Pelobacter seleniigenes DSM 18267: one gene and its partner. The protein of the gene in region 2 interacts with the protein of the main gene of each other region in a pairwise test. Links are inferred from orthologs where the notes say so. Each region holds a gene or a part of one and is shown on either strand. Other genes may lie near its edges.

What was found.
Region 1: the proteins of secG (region 2) and secA interact in binary tests that used the Escherichia coli proteins (3 or more experiments, as listed by UniProt). The link is inferred for Pelobacter seleniigenes DSM 18267 from one-to-one orthologs.

Annotation. Positions count from the first base shown.
Region 1 is NZ_JOMG01000004.1:270,790-279,389, forward strand. Bases 3,076-6,348 are described here. They hold secA (preprotein translocase subunit SecA), read left to right. Parts: upstream 3,076-3,457; coding sequence 3,458-6,148; downstream 6,149-6,348. Other genes in these bases: N909_RS26080 (M23 family metallopeptidase), read left to right, coding at 3,076-3,173; N909_RS0118175 (response regulator), read left to right, coding at 6,177-6,348. Outside these bases: DNA repair protein RecN, read left to right, coding at 1-1,383; N909_RS0118155 (N-acetyltransferase), read left to right, coding at 1,410-1,865; N909_RS0118160 (hypothetical protein), read left to right, coding at 1,920-2,303; more of N909_RS26080, read left to right, coding at 2,307-3,075; more of N909_RS0118175, read left to right, coding at 6,349-7,892; bifunctional glutamate N-acetyltransferase/amino-acid acetyltransferase ArgJ, read left to right, coding at 7,885-8,600. UniProt on the Escherichia coli protein: Required for protein export, interacts with the SecYEG preprotein conducting channel.
Region 2 is NZ_JOMG01000005.1:367,362-375,421, forward strand. The notes cover bases 2,331-5,063. They hold secG (preprotein translocase subunit SecG), read right to left. Parts: upstream 3,997-5,063; coding sequence 3,664-3,996; downstream 2,331-3,663. Other genes in these bases: N909_RS0122920 (DUF4388 domain-containing protein), read right to left, coding at 2,331-3,006; glgP (alpha-glucan family phosphorylase), read right to left, coding at 4,099-5,063. Also shown: N909_RS0122915 (type IV pilus twitching motility protein PilT), read right to left, coding at 112-1,182; more of N909_RS0122920, read right to left, coding at 1,192-2,330; more of glgP, read right to left, coding at 5,064-5,814; N909_RS24990 (PAS domain S-box protein), read left to right, coding at 5,957-8,060. UniProt on the Escherichia coli protein: Subunit of the protein translocation channel SecYEG. Overexpression of some hybrid proteins has been thought to jam the protein secretion apparatus resulting in cell death; while this may be true it also results in FtsH-mediated degradation of SecY.

The DNA of each region.
Region 1 (8,600 bases), on a different replicon or contig from region 2:
AAGTCCGGGAAAAACCGGGTTTTCGTCAACGGGTCAGCGGTGCCGCTGGGGCAACTGCGCGAGTTGACCGGTGGGCTGGTCAATATTTACGGACAGCATGAACATCAGAATTTGCAACGGGTTGAAAGCCATCTGGAACTGCTCGATCAGTTTGCCGGTCTTGCTGATGTACTGAATACGTATCGGGACAATTACCTGGCCTATCTGGCTATTGAGAAGGAACTGTCCCGCCTTGACCTGGCGGAACGGGAGCGCCGGCAGCGGCTGGATATGCTCGCCTTTCAGAAGCAGGAGCTGGATAGTGCCGCGTTGCAGGTGGATGAAGATCGGGAGTTGGAGCAGGAACGCGGCATTCTGCTCAACGCTGAAAAATTGCTCAGTGCGACCCGGGGCGGTTATGAAATTCTTTACGAAGGACCACAGGCGGTCTGTGACCGAGTCGCCGGGATTATCGCCAAGCTTGAGCCGTTGCGGGATATTGATCCGGCTTTCGTCCCTGTCCTGGAGTCCTTGAACGGGAGTCTCTATGCCTTGGAGGACGTTGCCGGTGTCCTCAGGGATTATGCCGATAAACTAGATTTTGAGCCCTCCCGCCAGGAACAGGTCGAGGAGCGTCTGGCACTGCTGAAGGGGTTGAAACGGAAATATGCGCCGACGGTTGAGGCGTTGATCGAGTTTCGTGATCGTATCGGCCAGGAGTATGACCGTCTCAACCGCTCGGAAGAAGAGCGCCGGGAACTAACCGAGCAATTGCAACAACAGGAAATCAAAGTTCGTCAGGCGGGCGAGGCCCTGTCCCTGCGCCGCAAGACAGCCGCGGACAGGTTGGCGCGGGAGGTTGAGCGTGAGTTGGCCGAACTGGCGATGCCCAACGCAAAGTTCAGCATGCGTTTTGACGCGCTTGCCGAGCCCGGGTCGGATGGGCTGGAAAAGGGAGAATTCTTTCTTGCCGCCAATCCAGGTGAAGCAGCCCAGCCGTTGGCCAAAGTTGCCTCGGGCGGGGAATTGTCGCGGATCATGCTGGCGCTCAGACGAAGTGCTCCGGAAGGAGATAGTGTCGGCACTCTGATTTTCGATGAGGTCGATGCCGGCATCGGCGGAGAAGCGGCGACTGCCGTCGGCGAGAAGATCAGCCGGCTTGGGCACGATCTGCAGGTGCTCTGTGTGACCCACCTGCCACAGGTCGCTGCTTTTGCCGATCAGCATTACCAGGTGCTGAAAAAATCGGATGCAAAGCGCACGACAACCGAACTGCAGTTGCTCGGTGCAGATGCCCGAGTGGCGGAAATGGCCCGGATGCTGGCTGGCGCCCAGGTCGGTGAACAGACCCTCAACCATGCCCGCGAACTGATCAGCCGATCACGTGCGCTGGTCGAACAATGACCAAGTTGAATGTGGAGATAGAATAGATGATCCGCCATGCTCGGATACCGGATGCCCGTGCCATCCATCAGTTGCTGTTGGCTTTTGCCAAAGATGGTCAGTTGCTGGGCCGGTCTTTGGCCGATATTTACGATGCGATCCGGGATTTTTACGTTTTTGAACAGGATGGCCAGCTTCTTGGTACCGGGGCTCTGGCCATCTGTTGGGAAGACCTGGCTGAAATTCGTTCCCTGGCCGTGGTGCAGGGACGACAAGGCCAGGGGATCGGCCGGAAGATTGTCGAAGCCTGTCTGGCTGAAGCCGCCGACCTTGGTTTGAAAAGAGTTTTCGCCCTGACCTATCAGCCTGAGTTTTTCAAGCGGATGGGGTTTGCTGACATCGAAAAATCCGAATTGCCGCAGAAGGTTTGGGGGGATTGTATCAAGTGCGTAAAATTCCCGGATTGCGATGAATATGCGCTGGCGATAAATCTATTGGATTAGCAGCGCTTTTATGTTATTAGTTGTTTGTAATTTTTAAGCAGGAGCCATTATTCGGTGTTTGAAGAGCCTTTTAAAAAGTGCGGCAGCTGTGGTGTCAGTTGGCCGACAAGGGTCGCTTTTGTCAGTGATCCCCAGGTTCTTCTGGTGGGTTACCAGCCGAATTTTGTTTTTTTGGAAAAGGGTCTGTTCCTGTTTAACCATACCTGCGAAAGCACCCTCTCCATCAATGTGGCGGCTTTTTCCGACCTCTATGACGGCCCCATGTTTGTGGAGAAAAGAACCGGTCAGCCGGGCTGTCCCGGCTACTGTCTGCACCGCACTGAACTGCGACCCTGTCCGGAACAATGTGAATGTGCCTATGTCAGGCATGTTCTCGACTACCTGCAGCATGTCCCGAAGCTAGCCGCTCCGGGAGTGGTCGAGGGAGAAATGGAATAGGTTTTGGCGAAGCGCTTTTCTGTCATACTGCTGTCCGAGGACGGTACTCAACTGAAGCACCTGCACGTGCGCAAGGGCCTGTTCTCCTGCGGTGTCGGTTTTGCTGTGGTTGCGCTCGGGCTGCTGGGTTTTTTCGCCTATAACTACTTCACCGCCACCATCGACCGGGCGGAGCTGTTTCGCCTGCGGGCGGAAAACAGTGAACAGCGCCAGAACCTGCAGCGTCTTGTCGTTGATCTTAACGAACTGCATGCCGATCTGGACAACCTCGCCACAACCGAGGCGCGGGTGCGTCAGCTGGCCAGCCTTGACGCCGAACCGGAGGGGCTTCCCGTTGCTGTCGGTGGTTTGCCGGATGCTGACCAGGTCGAAAGCGTGAGCGATATTCAACGGCAGATCAACAAGCTGCAGATAGAAATTGAACTGCGGCGGCAGAGTCAGGAAGATGCCCGCAATCTGCTCAACGATGAGGTCTCCCTCAGCCGGGCAACCCCCGAAGGCTGGCCGGCCAAAGGCTGGCTGACCTCCTATTTCGGTAAACGCAAATCACCTTTCACCGGGCGGATGGCCATGCACGAAGGACTCGATATCGCGGCTAACGTCGGTACACCGGTCTTTGCAACCGCCGACGGTGTGGTGGCCCGGGTGGCTTATACGCCGGGCTACGGCAAAATTCTGGTGATTGATCACGGCTACGGGTATCAAACCATTTTTGGCCATAATTCCAAAATCCTGGTCAAAGCCGGGCAACGAATCAAGCGTGGAGAGAAGGTCTCTCTGGTCGGCAATACCGGGCGGTCCACCGGACCCCACCTGCACTACGAATTGCGTTTGAACGGAATCCCCATTGATCCGCGTCAGACCCTCTGACTTCGGTCTGCGGCTCGGCAGTGACCGGTCCGCTCTTCCTTCGCGCAGTTCTTTTCTCATATCGGCTCAGCAGGCTGCCTGCAACGCCTGATAATCTAAGCGTTTTAGCATTTCATTAATACTTGTGAGCCCTTCTTCCACTGTGATACTATGCCGTCCGGTGTGCTGTTATCGGCCGCATTGTGTTTGTCCGGATACCCCGAATGAATACCGCTCGTCTTGTTAACCAAAGCTGATTCATGGAGAGCTGGCTGTCTCCAGGAATTTCGGAGTTTTATAAAGCAATGATTGGTAGTCTTGTAAAGAAAATTGTCGGCAGTAAAAACGAGAGAGACCTGAAAAAACTACAGCCCGCAGTGCAGAAGATTAACGACCTGGAAGCGGATTTTGAAAAACTCAGTGATGCAGAGCTGCAAGCTAAGACAGAACATTTTCGTGGTCGACTGACCGCGGGAGAAACCCTTGATGATTTGCTCCCGGAAGCTTTTGCCGTGGTGCGCGAAGCCAGTAAGCGGGTGCTCGGTCTGCGTCATTTCGATGTCCAGTTGATCGGCGGGATGGTTCTGAATTCCGGCAAAATAGCCGAGATGAAAACCGGTGAGGGAAAGACCCTGATGGCCACCTTGCCCATTTACCTGAACGCCCTCAGTGGCAAAGGGGTGCATGTCGTCACGGTCAACGATTACCTGGCCAAGCGTGACGCCGAATGGATGGGCAATGTCTACCGTTTTCTCGGCCTGACGGTCGACTGCGTGGTCCACGGCTTGTCGGACAGTCAGCGCAAATTGGCCTATGCCGCGGATATCACCTACGGGACCAACAACGAATTCGGGTTTGATTATCTGCGCGACAACATGAAGTTTGACCTGGCCGAATATGTTCAGCGCGACCTGCATTATGCGATTGTCGATGAGGTCGACTCGATCCTGATCGATGAAGCCAGGACTCCGTTGATTATTTCGGGGCCGAGCGAAGCCTCCAGTGAGCTTTATTTCACCGTCGACAGGATCATTCCGAAGCTGGAAAAAGGTGAAGTCATCGAGGAGCGCGACGGGAAAATCGGCCAGACCGTCAAACACTATACCGGTGATTACACGGTCGATGAAAAAGCCAAGTCATCGTCCCTGACCGAAGAGGGGGTCAGTAAGGTCGAAAAGCTGCTCAATGTGAGCAATCTCTACGAACCGCGCAATATCGAACTGCTACACCATGTTAATCAGGCTCTCAAGGCCCACGCCCTGTTCAAAAAAGACGTCGATTACGTCGTCAAAGACGGCGAAGTCCAGATCGTCGATGAATTCACCGGGCGGCTGATGCCGGGCCGGCGCTGGAGTGACGGCCTCCACCAGGCCGTTGAAGCCAAAGAAGGGGTCAAGATCGCCAGCGAAAATCAGACCCTGGCCACGATTACCTTCCAGAATTACTTCCGCATGTACGACAAACTGGCCGGCATGACCGGTACTGCGGAGACCGAAGCGACCGAATTCCGGGAAATCTACGGGCTCGACGTGGTTGTCATCCCGACCAACCGACCGATGCAGCGCCAGGACAATGCTGATGTTATCTACAAAACCGAGAAGGAAAAATTCCTTGCGGTTATCGAGGACATCATCGAATGCCATAAGCAGGGGCAGCCGGTCCTGGTCGGCACCATCAGCATCGATAAGTCCGAGGTGCTGTCGGCCCTGCTCAAAAAACGGGGCGTCCCCCATAACGTGCTGAACGCCAAGCAGCACGAAAGAGAAGCGTTTATCGTCGCCCAGGCCGGGCGCAAGGGATCGGTGACCATTGCCACCAACATGGCCGGCCGGGGAACCGATATCGTCCTCGGCGGCAACCCGGAGATGATGGCCCGTAGCGAAGCGGCTGCAGCGGAAGATCCCGAAGCGCGTTTTGTCGAGTTGCTGCCGGAATACCAGCAACGCTGCAAACAGGAGAAAGAAGATGTTCTGGCCGCCGGGGGGCTCTACATCCTCGGGACCGAGCGGCATGAATCACGGCGTATCGACAATCAGTTAAGAGGGCGTTCCGGTCGGCAGGGGGATCCGGGCAAGAGCCGTTTTTATCTGAGTCTGGAAGATGACCTGCTGCGGATTTTCGGTTCCCAGCGGGTGGCCTTTGTGATGGATAAACTGAAAATTCCCGAAGGCGAACCTATTGAACATGGAATCATCAGCAAGGCGATCGAAAATGCGCAGAAGAAAGTCGAAGGGCATAACTTCGATATTCGTAAGCACCTGATCGAATATGATGATGTCATGAATAAGCAGCGCGAAGTCATCTATACCCAGCGTCGGGAAGTCCTGGCCGGCGAAGATCTGCACGGGACTTACCATGGGATTATCGATGAAACGGTTGAAGACATGATCGCGTCCTTCTGTCCTGAGAAAACTCCGGGATCGGAATGGGACTGGAAACGGTTGACTGAAGACTTCATTAATCAGTTCAATTTCATGCCCGATTTCAGTGCTATCGATCGTACTACCTGTCGTCACGAAGAGTTGGATGCTTCTTTCAAGGAGCAGGCCAGGAGGCGCCTGCAGGAAAAGGAAGAGGACTTTACCCCGCCGGTGATGCTGCAACTGATGCGGATTCTGCTGCTACAAACCATCGATTCGCAGTGGAAAGACCATCTGCTGTCCATTGATCATCTCAAAGAGGGGATCGGCCTGCGCGGTTATGGCCAGAAAAATCCCAAAGAAGAATACAAGCGTGAAGCCTATGGTCTGTTCATGGAGATGATGGGGCGGGTACGGGCCGAAGTCCTGCAGAAAATGTTCAGAATCCAGCTGGCCAGAGAAGAAGATGTGGAGCAGATGGAAGCCGAACAGAAGCGCCAGAAAATTTCCCTGAATAAGGTTGGCGGTGAGGAACAGAGCAAAAAACCGACCGTACGTGATGAGGACAAGGTCGGCAGGAACGATCCTTGCCCCTGTGGGAGCGGTAAAAAATATAAAAAGTGTTGTGGGCGTTGATTTTTTGGTTTGAATCGAGATGGAGGCAATGACGGAAATTCATGAGCAAAAAAAACCGGCCATTCTGCTGATTGATGATGTTCCGTTGATCCTGGATCTGCTGGAAGATATTCTGGAGAGTCTGGAATATCCGATTTTGCGCCTTGAAACAGGCCTTCCGGCAATGCAGGTCCTGGACCGGGAAGATATTGCCCTGGTTTTTTGCGATGTTTCCCTGCCTGATATCAGCGGGGTGGATGTCTTGCGGATGATCAAGCAGCACACGCCGGAAATCCAGGTCGTGATGATTTCCGGGCAGCAGGATTTTAATGTCGCCCGGCAGGTGTTGCGTGAACGCGCTCTGGATTATCTGGTCAAGCCGTTTGATCATACCGAAGTTCTGACTGTGGCGCGGCAGGGGCTGGCTTCTTATTATCAGGCTGTTCATCAGGAGCAGGTCCGGATTGAGGCCCAGCGGCGCATGGCCGATCTGGTGCTCCTGAAAAAGGTCGGTGAAACAGCGAGTTCCGGTAACGATTTGCAGGAACTGTTTGACCAGATCCTCGACTCGATTGTCCATTCCGCTGAAGTCGAAGTTGCTTCTTTGATGTTGCTTCAGAATGACGGTTGTCTGCATATTGCTTCGTCCTGCGGTATCCCCGATCAGATTGTCAATACCACCCGGGTCGCCTCCGGGGAAGGCGTCTCCGGGCACGTGCTGGCCACCGGGGAGCCGGTGTTGCTGACCAATATTGATCAGGACAGCCGCTTTGTCAGCATGTCCGGCGGGAAAAAGTACAAAAACCAATCGCTGCTTTCGGTGCCGATCTATGTCCGGGAAGAACTGGTCGGGGTCATCAATGTCAATAACAAGAAATCCGGACAGCCGTTTGATCTCGAAGACCAGAACCTGCTGGTGGCGATTGCCAACCAGGTTGCCCTGGCCATGGAAAACTTTGAGCTGATCAACAGTCTGCGCCAACAGGCGCTGGTGCTTGAGCGTACCAATGCCGATCTGGTCAGGATGAACCGGGCCAGAACTCGTCTGGTCTGTAACCTGTCTCACGAGCTGAAAACTCCCCTCACTTCAATCATGGGTTATATCGACCTGACCCTGTCATTTTTCAATAAACTTGGTGAAGCGGAGATCAGGGACAATCTGAGTCAGGTTCAAGATGAGGGGAAACGCCTGGAACGGTTGATTACCGGGATGCTGCGACTGTTTTCCATTGAGTCTGAACGGGAAATCTGGCGCTGGAAATCCTTTGGAGTTCCCTGGCCCATTGCCGATGCCTTCCAGTTGTACCGGGCCAAAATGAATGAACGTGGTCTGCTGACGGAAATCGATATCGAAGACGATCTGCCGGAGATCTACGGGGACCAGGAAAAGTTCAGTATGGCGTTCAACTGCTTGATTGATAACGCTGTCAAGTTCAACCGTGACGGTGGGAAAGTCAGTGTAAAAGCGGCGGCGCGAACTTTTGAGGATCTTGAATATGTCTGTCTGCAGGTTTTCAACGAGGGGCAGGCCGTGCCGTTGGATGCCCATGAGACGATTTTCAGTTCCTACACCCAGCTTGGCGATATCGATACGGAAAAGCCCCACGGGGTAGGGATCGGCCTGGCGCTGGTCAAAGTTGTCGTCGACCGCATGCTGGGGGATATCTATCTGGAAGAAGTGGCCGGGGAGGGGACCTGTTTTGGGCTCCTGCTGCCGACTGAGCAAACTTATAATATACGGAAAGAAAAGGTTGACAATGAGTGATATCGATATCCCGACCGGATTCAGGTTTGCGGGAATTGCTAGTGGCATCAAAAAAGCGGGCAAACTGGATCTTGCGCTGATCGTATCTGATCAACCGGCCACCTGTGCCGGCGTTTTTACCCGCAATAAAGTCGTGGCCGCGCCGGTGTTGTTGACCCGGCCGAAAGTTGCCGCAGGGCAATGTCAGGCGATACTGGTCAATAGCGGTAATGCCAACGCCTGCACCGGGGCTCCGGGCGAAGAGGTGGCCAGGACCACGGCCGGCCTGGTGGCCGCGGCAATGAATATTTCCGAAGATTTGGTTGCGCTGGCTTCAACCGGGGTCATCGGTGTGCCGTTGCCGATCGAGCCTTTTCAGCAGGGGCTTCCTGCGTTGGTTGGTGCACTGAAAAATGATCAGCCCGAAGTGGTCGCCAAAGCGATTATGACCACCGATGCGTTCAGTAAAATGGCTTCTGCAAAACAGGACGCCCCGGAATACCGGCTTCTCGGCATGGCCAAAGGGGCCGGGATGATCCACCCGAACATGGCGACCATGCTCGGCTTTGTGCTGACCGATGCCCGGGTTGAGCCAGAGTTTCTGCGCACGGCTTTGCGCACGGCCGTGGATCGGAGTTTTAACTGCATCACCGTCGATGGGGACACCTCGACCAACGATACGGTTTTGCTGCTTGCTAACGGGGAGGCCGGTGGGCCCGAAATCAAGGC
Region 2 (8,060 bases):
CGCAAGGTTGCGATAACTTCAGCAACAAAACAAGGAAAAATAGTCACTATCCGGAAACGGCCATCAAAGACAGTTGATGGCCGTTTCCTATTGAAAACAGCAGAGCTGAGCTTAAGTAAAGGTGAGTTTTCGCTCCAGGTCCATTGAGGTCGAAACCCGTTTGGCTTCCCGAACCGTAATCAGGCCTTTCTTACACAATTGAATCAAATGCTGATCCATTGACTGCATCTGGTACTGGGCACTGCCTTTTTCAATATGACTGCCGATTTCGTCGAGGTTACCTTCACGGATACAGGCCTGAATGGTGGTGGTGGTTCGCATGACTTCCACCACGGGCAGAACCGCTTCCCCACTTTTGTCTTCAATTAACCGGAGAGAGACCGTTGCGACAAGAATGTCCGCCAGTCGCTGCCGGATGATCCCCTGAGTGTCCGGTGGAAAATGGCCGACAATCCGGTTGATAGTCGAAACCGCACTTTGGGTGTGCAAAGTTGAAAATACCAGGTGTCCGGTTTCCGATGCCTTGATACAGGCATCAATAGTTTCAAGGTCCCGCAGCTCACCAACCATGATTACGTCCGGGTCCATGCGCAGCGACGCTTTCAGGGCCGAACTGAAGTTCTGGGTGTCAATGCCGACTTCTCGCTGAATTATGCAGCTTTTTTGCGATTTGAAAAGAAATTCAATCGGGTCTTCGATGGTGATGATGTTATAGGCATATTTTTCGTTAATATGATTGATCATCGATGCCAAGGTCGTGGATTTACCGTTGCCGGTTGGTCCGGTTACCAGCACCAGTCCGTTGGGAGCCTTGACGATCTCGGCCAGGACCCCAGGCAGTTTCAGATCCTGAAACGTGCCTATTTCAGGGGGGATAACCCGCATGACAATGCCGATATTCCCTCTTTGTCGAAAGATACTGACCCGAAACCGTCCACCACTGTTAGCCAAGGCATAAGAGGCATCAAACTCGGAAAAATCTTCGGGCAACTTGCGTTTATTTTTCGCCATGATGGTGGCCGCGATGAACTCAGTGTCCTGCGGCTTCAGATCGGGCAGTTTGGAGCGCAAAAGCTGGCCATGGGCGCGAAAGAAAGGCGGATTGTCAACCTCAAAGTGGATGTCGGAGACGCGTTTTGCAAACGCGATTTCCAGAATCTGGTTGAGGGTTTTGATATCCATGCGGACTCCTTAATGAACAACATCAGGCAATGCAGAATTCTTTAGCTGCTTTCTGAATAATGCGTTTTCCATCGAGATTCCCGCCTGACCGGCAAAGAATTCCAGAAAATCCAGCGAAATATCTTTGGCTTTCTGATGGCCAAAATCTGCATAGGTAACTGTAATGATTCGATCATTGCTTTTCAATGGCAAAAGCAGAATAGTCGGGTCGGCAGGGACGCCGATCTCAGGATAAAGCAGATCCCCCAGCATGTCGTCATCCGAACTGCCAAAAAAACTCTCCCCGCTGCTGATGACCTGTTGAAAAAGCGATTTTTTCCGAATCGGAATCCTGGTTTTCATGGGCGGGGCAGGGCCCGTAGCAAGATCACTGATAATCCCGATACTGCGTTCAGCAATCAGCGCATCACGATCAACAATCAGCGTCAGGCTGCGGGCAAAGAATTCGCCGACAAACTGCAACAGCAACAAGGAAATATCCGGTGCTTTTTTAAGCAGGCGCAGGCTGGACAGGCAGTTGCGCAACTTGGAGAATTGCAGACGCCGTTCTTCATTGAAGCAGCTGCGGATATAGGTGCTGAACGAATTGAGAAATTGGATGGTATCCACTACCGGTGCATCATTTTGCTGTGAAGGGTCTGGGTAAGGGAAAACCGCCCTCATTCCATCATTCAATGATTCCAGTGAAAAAGAATAATCGCCCGGACTAGCCAGTTGAATCAATGAGATATCCGGATGCTGCAGCATCATGCGCGAGCGCAGTTCCATCAGCCCCTGCTTGGTAAAATGTTCTGCCGCCGGGTTAGGGCAGCCGAACACCACAATCGGTTCAAGGATTTTTTTCAGGGTTCGGTCAACAACCCGCTCCAAATCTTCCTCGTCCTCGGGGGCAAAGGCCAGGATACCTTCGCGTTTGCAAACCGTCATAATCGCATGGCGCAAGAACTCGTCATCGCTGTAAAGAATGACCGCCTGCGATCTGACCGCCGGATGAAGGGCCAGTGGTTCGTCCGGCAGGGGCAAGGAGACGCGGGTCAGAAAGTCGACCATGGCATCAGAAAAACTTTCCGAAACAGTTGGCAGGGTGCGGGCAATGACCTGACGGTGAATATCCGCCGGATCGAACGCTTCCAGAACCTGAAATGTGGATGGTTTTTTCCGTTCGATTTTATCGAGATCGGCAAGACCCAGAATATCCTCGGAAACGACAACGTCCTCGCTGGTATACTCTGGCTGTTCTTCCTCAACAACCCCAATTGGAGTAGACCCCTCCAGGTCTTCGCCTTCGTCTATTAATTTGATCTCCCCGGCATGAACCTTCTCATCAAAAATCCGCAGAGCGTCCATCAGCACCATTTGAGTGTCCAGGCTGACGTCCTGCAGGTGAGTGGGGAGATATTGATACTCATCGTTGATGAGAACCGTCTCCGTATCCAGTGTAAAAACCCCACGACTCCAGCTGACCATTTCCACGACAGTCATTTCAATCAGGGTCTCAAGGGCCTTGTAAGCCGAATCCTTGGACAGGCCGCAATGATCGTGCAGGGTCGCAATCAGCGGCTTACGATATTCGCCGGCCAGTTTTTGACTGATCAGAGCTCTTTTAAGGTCGCTCTCGTTGATGATCTTACTTTCGACGAGGATTTTACCGATTTTCAGATCATCACTTGAATGGGTTGCACAAATGATATAACCATCACGAAAAACCAGTTGCCCTTCGCCCTTGCGGCTATAAACATTCAGAGTCCCCGATTTTCTGGTGGAGTGGATCAATTGAATAACATCAACTATCGGCAGTTGTTCCAGTTCACCGGTCAGTGGCATACGATACCTCTTTAATTAGCTAGTTGGCGTCCGGAAACTCCGGATGGCAACGGCTATGTTTTCAGATTGGAAACAAGCAAATTTTCGTTGTGGCAAGGAAATCAAGGGGTTGCGCGGAGGCGTAGTCCTTTACGCCGCACAAGAAAACCCGTAGATTGACACCGCCACAACGAAAAGGGCCGTTTCCGGATGAAAACTAGCTAGCGATTCATGAACTGTCGACATCCCCCCGTAACTACACTTCAATAAAGTTAAAATATATTAAACTCAAAATAGTTAAAAGTTTCAAGTATTATCTAAAAATGTTCCCAATTGTTAATTAAAACAATCAACATAACAGTTGTGTAAAGAAGTACGTTGATCACTCAATAGGGACAGAATATGGATGAAATGTCCACGGTGGGCGCCCGGGAATGGATGGGATGTTTAAGCATCAGGGATAGGGGGGGCAGCAGAGGCTGAATACAAAAAATCCCTGCAGAAGATAAATTCTGCAGGGATTTTTGAGGGCTAACTTTGGTGCCGAAGGCGAGACTCGAACTCGCACGACCAATTGGTCACCACCCCCTCAAGATGGCGTGTCTACCAGTTCCACCACTTCGGCAAGCGGGAAGTATATATACTGAACGTCCTTCCAACTGTCAATAGAGAATTTAATTATTTTTTTTCCGGGGCAACCGGGGTCGGCGCAACCGGAGTTGCAGGAGCTGCCGGAGTCTGTACTGGTGCGGCAACCGAGCTCGGCATAACCGTCTGAGAGGATGCGGAGCCATAAAAATAGGCCAGCGACAGACTGGTCAGCATAAAGATAATGGCAGCACCGGCAGTGATTTTACTCATGAAGTTCCCGCTTGTGGAACCGAACATGGCTTGGCTTCCACCTGCGCCGAACGAAGCGCCTGCCTGCGCTCCTTTACCCATTTGCAGTAGCACGATAACGATCAAGGCAATTGATACGATAATATGCAGGCCAATCAAAACTGTTGTCATGCAATGTCTCCTTGTTGTTTTATTTTGAACCGCCGAAAATTATCACAGTTGTAGTGCTATGAAAAGTTAATTTTCTTCAAACTTTTGTCTTTTTGGCTTCCGTTAGTGAATATAGGCCTCGGTGACATAGCGACGCATCATGACGTGGGTGTTGAAGTAGTAAGCATTTTTACTGATTGCGTTTTTCATTACCGCAATCCAGCCCGCCCGATCCTGGTAAAAAAGCGGGATGATTTTTTGCTCGAGTTTGGAATACATGTCTTCCAGGTCTTCATCCACTCGATTATCTTCAACCCCGACCGTTTCCGGCGGCGGCCCGATGGCCCAACCGGTGATTCCTTCCATATGTCCTTCGATCCACCAACCGTCCAGGACACTGAAGTTGGGCACGCCATTAAGTGCCGCCTTCATGCCGCTGGTTCCTGATGCCTCAAGGGGACGCATGGGGTTGTTGAGCCAGAGATCCACGCCGGGGATGAACTGCCCGGCAATTTCCATATTGTAGTTTTCCAGATAAACCAGGGTCATCTTACCGCGCATTTTTTCGGCGTGCTGAATAATATTGCGAATGACCTGCTTCCCTTCGTTATCCCGGGGATGGGCTTTGCCGCCAAAAACCAGTTGCAATTTACCTGTGCCGATGTCTAGCAACCGGTCCAGGTTTTTAAAAATCAGGTCGCCGCGTTTATAGGTTGCAGCCCGTCTGGCAAAGCCTATGGTCAATTGATCCAGATTGAGGTCAATTCCGGTTTTTTCACGGATATACTGAAAGAATAGCGCCTTTGAGCCACAGTGGGCGTCCCAGATTTCATGGTCTGGGATATGGTCGACCCGGACCAATAATTCTGGTTCGTTAGCCCAGCCCGGCAGATACTCATCGAACAGGTTGACGAAAAAAGGGGAGCACCAGGTAAAAGGATGAATGCCGTTGGTGATCGCATGAATTTTGAACCCTGGAAACAGGCGTTGAGAAATCTCGCCGTGGCGTTTGGCGACACCATTGATGAATTTACTCAGATTCATGGCCAGTAGCGTCATATTCAATTCATTATCGTCTGAATGCTCTTTCAACATCTCGAGGCTGAATTCCGGCGGCATGAGTTTTTCGACCAGTGCGTAATCAAACCGATCATGCCCGGCCGGAACCGGAGTGTGGGTGGTAAAGACGCATTGATTGATAATCTGTTGGACCGCTACAGGGCTCCCGTTTTCGAGAAAAGATTGATCCAGGGGCATTCTGGCGCTATTTAGCAGCTCCACTGTGAGCAGACTCGCATGCCCTTCGTTCATATGATATTTTTTGATGGAAAAATTGAGGGTTCTCAAGATCCGCGCGCCACCGATTCCGAGCACGATCTCCTGTTTTAAGCGCATGGTTTTATCACCGCCGTAGAGATGATCGGTAATGGCCCGATCCCGGTCGTCGTTCCCGGGAATATCGGTATCCAGAAACAGCACCGGAACTTCGCCGCCGGTAGGACTTTTCACGCGATACAGCCAAGCCTGTAATTTAACATCGCGATTTTCGATCGTAATCATGGCTTTTTGTGGCAATAGTTCCATGTGATTTTCAGGAAACCATTCGATATCCGACTCTTGCTGCCAGCCAGTGGTGTCGAATTGCTGCAGGAAATAGCCTTTTCGATACAGCAGGGTTACCGCGACCATGGGTATCTTCAGATCGGCTGCGCTCTTGATCGTATCCCCGGCCAGCACGCCAAGCCCACCGCTATAGGTTGGAATTTCAGCGCTCAGGCCGATCTCCATGGAAAAATAAGCGATACGCTGATCCTGAATATAAAATTTACATGCATCCATGACAGGTTCTCCCGGGCAGCAGTGCATTGATCTATAAAGTTTAACAAATGTGTTTGCATCTACAGGCAGATGTATTAATTTGATAGGCGGTCAGCTTCGAAAATACTCAAATACTTCCCTTCTTTTTTTCGGACTGGATTCAATGGCAATCAATGACAACGAGCAACAATATTATCAATTGTTCCAGGAATTATCCGACCTGGTTTTGATTTGCGAATGTCTGCCGGATGGAACCCCGGGCAGGTATCTCGAAATGAATCGGTCGGCACGCAGCATTCTTGGCTATGACGAGGAGGAGCTGTGTCGTCTCAGCCCATTTGATATCGACAGAACTGCTCTTGAAGACGGCAATGCTTTTGTGCAGATTCTAAATGAACTACAGGCCGCAGGAGAGGCAATTTTCCGAACCGACCTGCTAGGCAAAGACGGATCCTGGGCTCATGTGGAGATCAGTTGTCGCCAAGCCAGTCTGCATGGCAAAATGGTTTATTTGGCTGTTGCTCGCGATGTCAGTCTGAGGAACAAATACGAAGATTCCATTAAAGCCCTGGTGCGGAGTACGGTCGGCCTGACCGGGCAGGAATGCCTTGAGGAAATTGTTAAAAATCTCTGCCTTTGGCTCAATGTCGATGGCGCCTGTATCGGCGTTTTCAATGATAATCAATTACAGATCAGGGCGAGTTATTTTGCCGGGACATGGCAGACTCCTTCCCAGCTGTCGATTTTCGATTCACCATTTTCGGAGCTTCTCCAAGGGCAATTCTGTTTTTATCCGCGGGACGCCGGACTGCTTTTTCCCTCGTTAGACGCTTCTCAGCTGTGCGGGAATGCCTGTTTCATCGGATTTCCTATGCGGGCACACGATGGACGGATTCTGGGCGCTGTCTGCGCATATTCCAAAGAACCATTGCAGCAGGTCGCCCATGTCGAGGAGTTACTGTCAATTATTGCCTCACGGGCCGCGTCGGAATGTGAACGCCTCCACTATGTCCGGGAATTGTCCCATAGTGAAGAAATGCTGCGGACCCTGTTCAATTCCACAGCGGAAGCGATCGTTGGGATAGACCTGGAAGGGAAGGTGGCCTTTTGCAACCCGTCAACGCTACTGTTACTTGGCCATAATGAAGAGGCCGATCTCGTCGGCCAATGTTTCTGGAAACTGATTCAGCCCCCGGGCAAAAGAGATTCATTGGCTGAGCAGCCGGTCCAATGTCCGTTTATTGCGGCCATCGTCAAAGGCAAGAAAATCAGTAGCGAGGATGGCTTTTTTTACCGTAACGACGGGTCCAGGATTCCGGTCGAATATTGGGGACACCCGATGTTCCATGAGCAGCAGCTGGTCGGCGGCGTGGTCACCTTTATTGACATCTCCCGCAGGAAAACCTTGGAAAAGCAGCTGCAGCAGTCGCAACGCATGGAAGCGATCGGCACTCTCACCGGCGGTATTGCCCATGATTTCAACAATATTCTGACCGTTATTTCGGGTTACGTTGGGTTGCTCAAAGCACAGTATGCGGATCATGACAAGCTGCTCTCAAAAATCAGCAAAATTGGCCAGGCCGCAGAGCGCGGTTCCAAGTTAACCCATGGTCTGCTGGCATACAGCCGTAAAAAATCCGAACCATCCACCCCGGTCGATCTTAATCAACTGATTCTCAAAGTGCATGATCTTTTTGGTCAGGTCATTGGAGAAAGAATTCAACATGTTCTGACTCTTGGACAAGACAGAATGGTTGTCCTGGCGGACGCTTCTCAACTCGAGCAGGTGTTGCTGAACCTGGCGACCAATGCTCGTGACGCAATGCCGGACGGCGGGATACTGACTATCAAGACCGAAATTGCTGAAATTGATTCCGCCTTCTGCGATGTCTACGGCTATGGCGAGCCGGGACTCTACGCCCTGGTCAGCGTCATGGACAACGGCATTGGAATTCCTAAAGATTTACAGCAGAAAATTTTTGATCCGTTTTTTACGACCAAGGATACAGGCAAGGGGACTGGGCTTGGACTGGCCATGGCCTGGGGCATTGTCAAACAGCACAAAGGTTATATCCTGGCTGAAAGCAGCAAAGATGAGGGAACCTGCTTCAAGATTTATCTGCCCTTGACCGACCGGGAGGTTTATCTGCAACCGGTTCATCAGCATGGCCAATTACCGGGTGGAAAGGAAACCATCCTGCTGGTTGAGGATGATCCGTTGGTGCGCGAATCGACCCACAGCATCCTGTCCGCAGTGGGGTATGAGG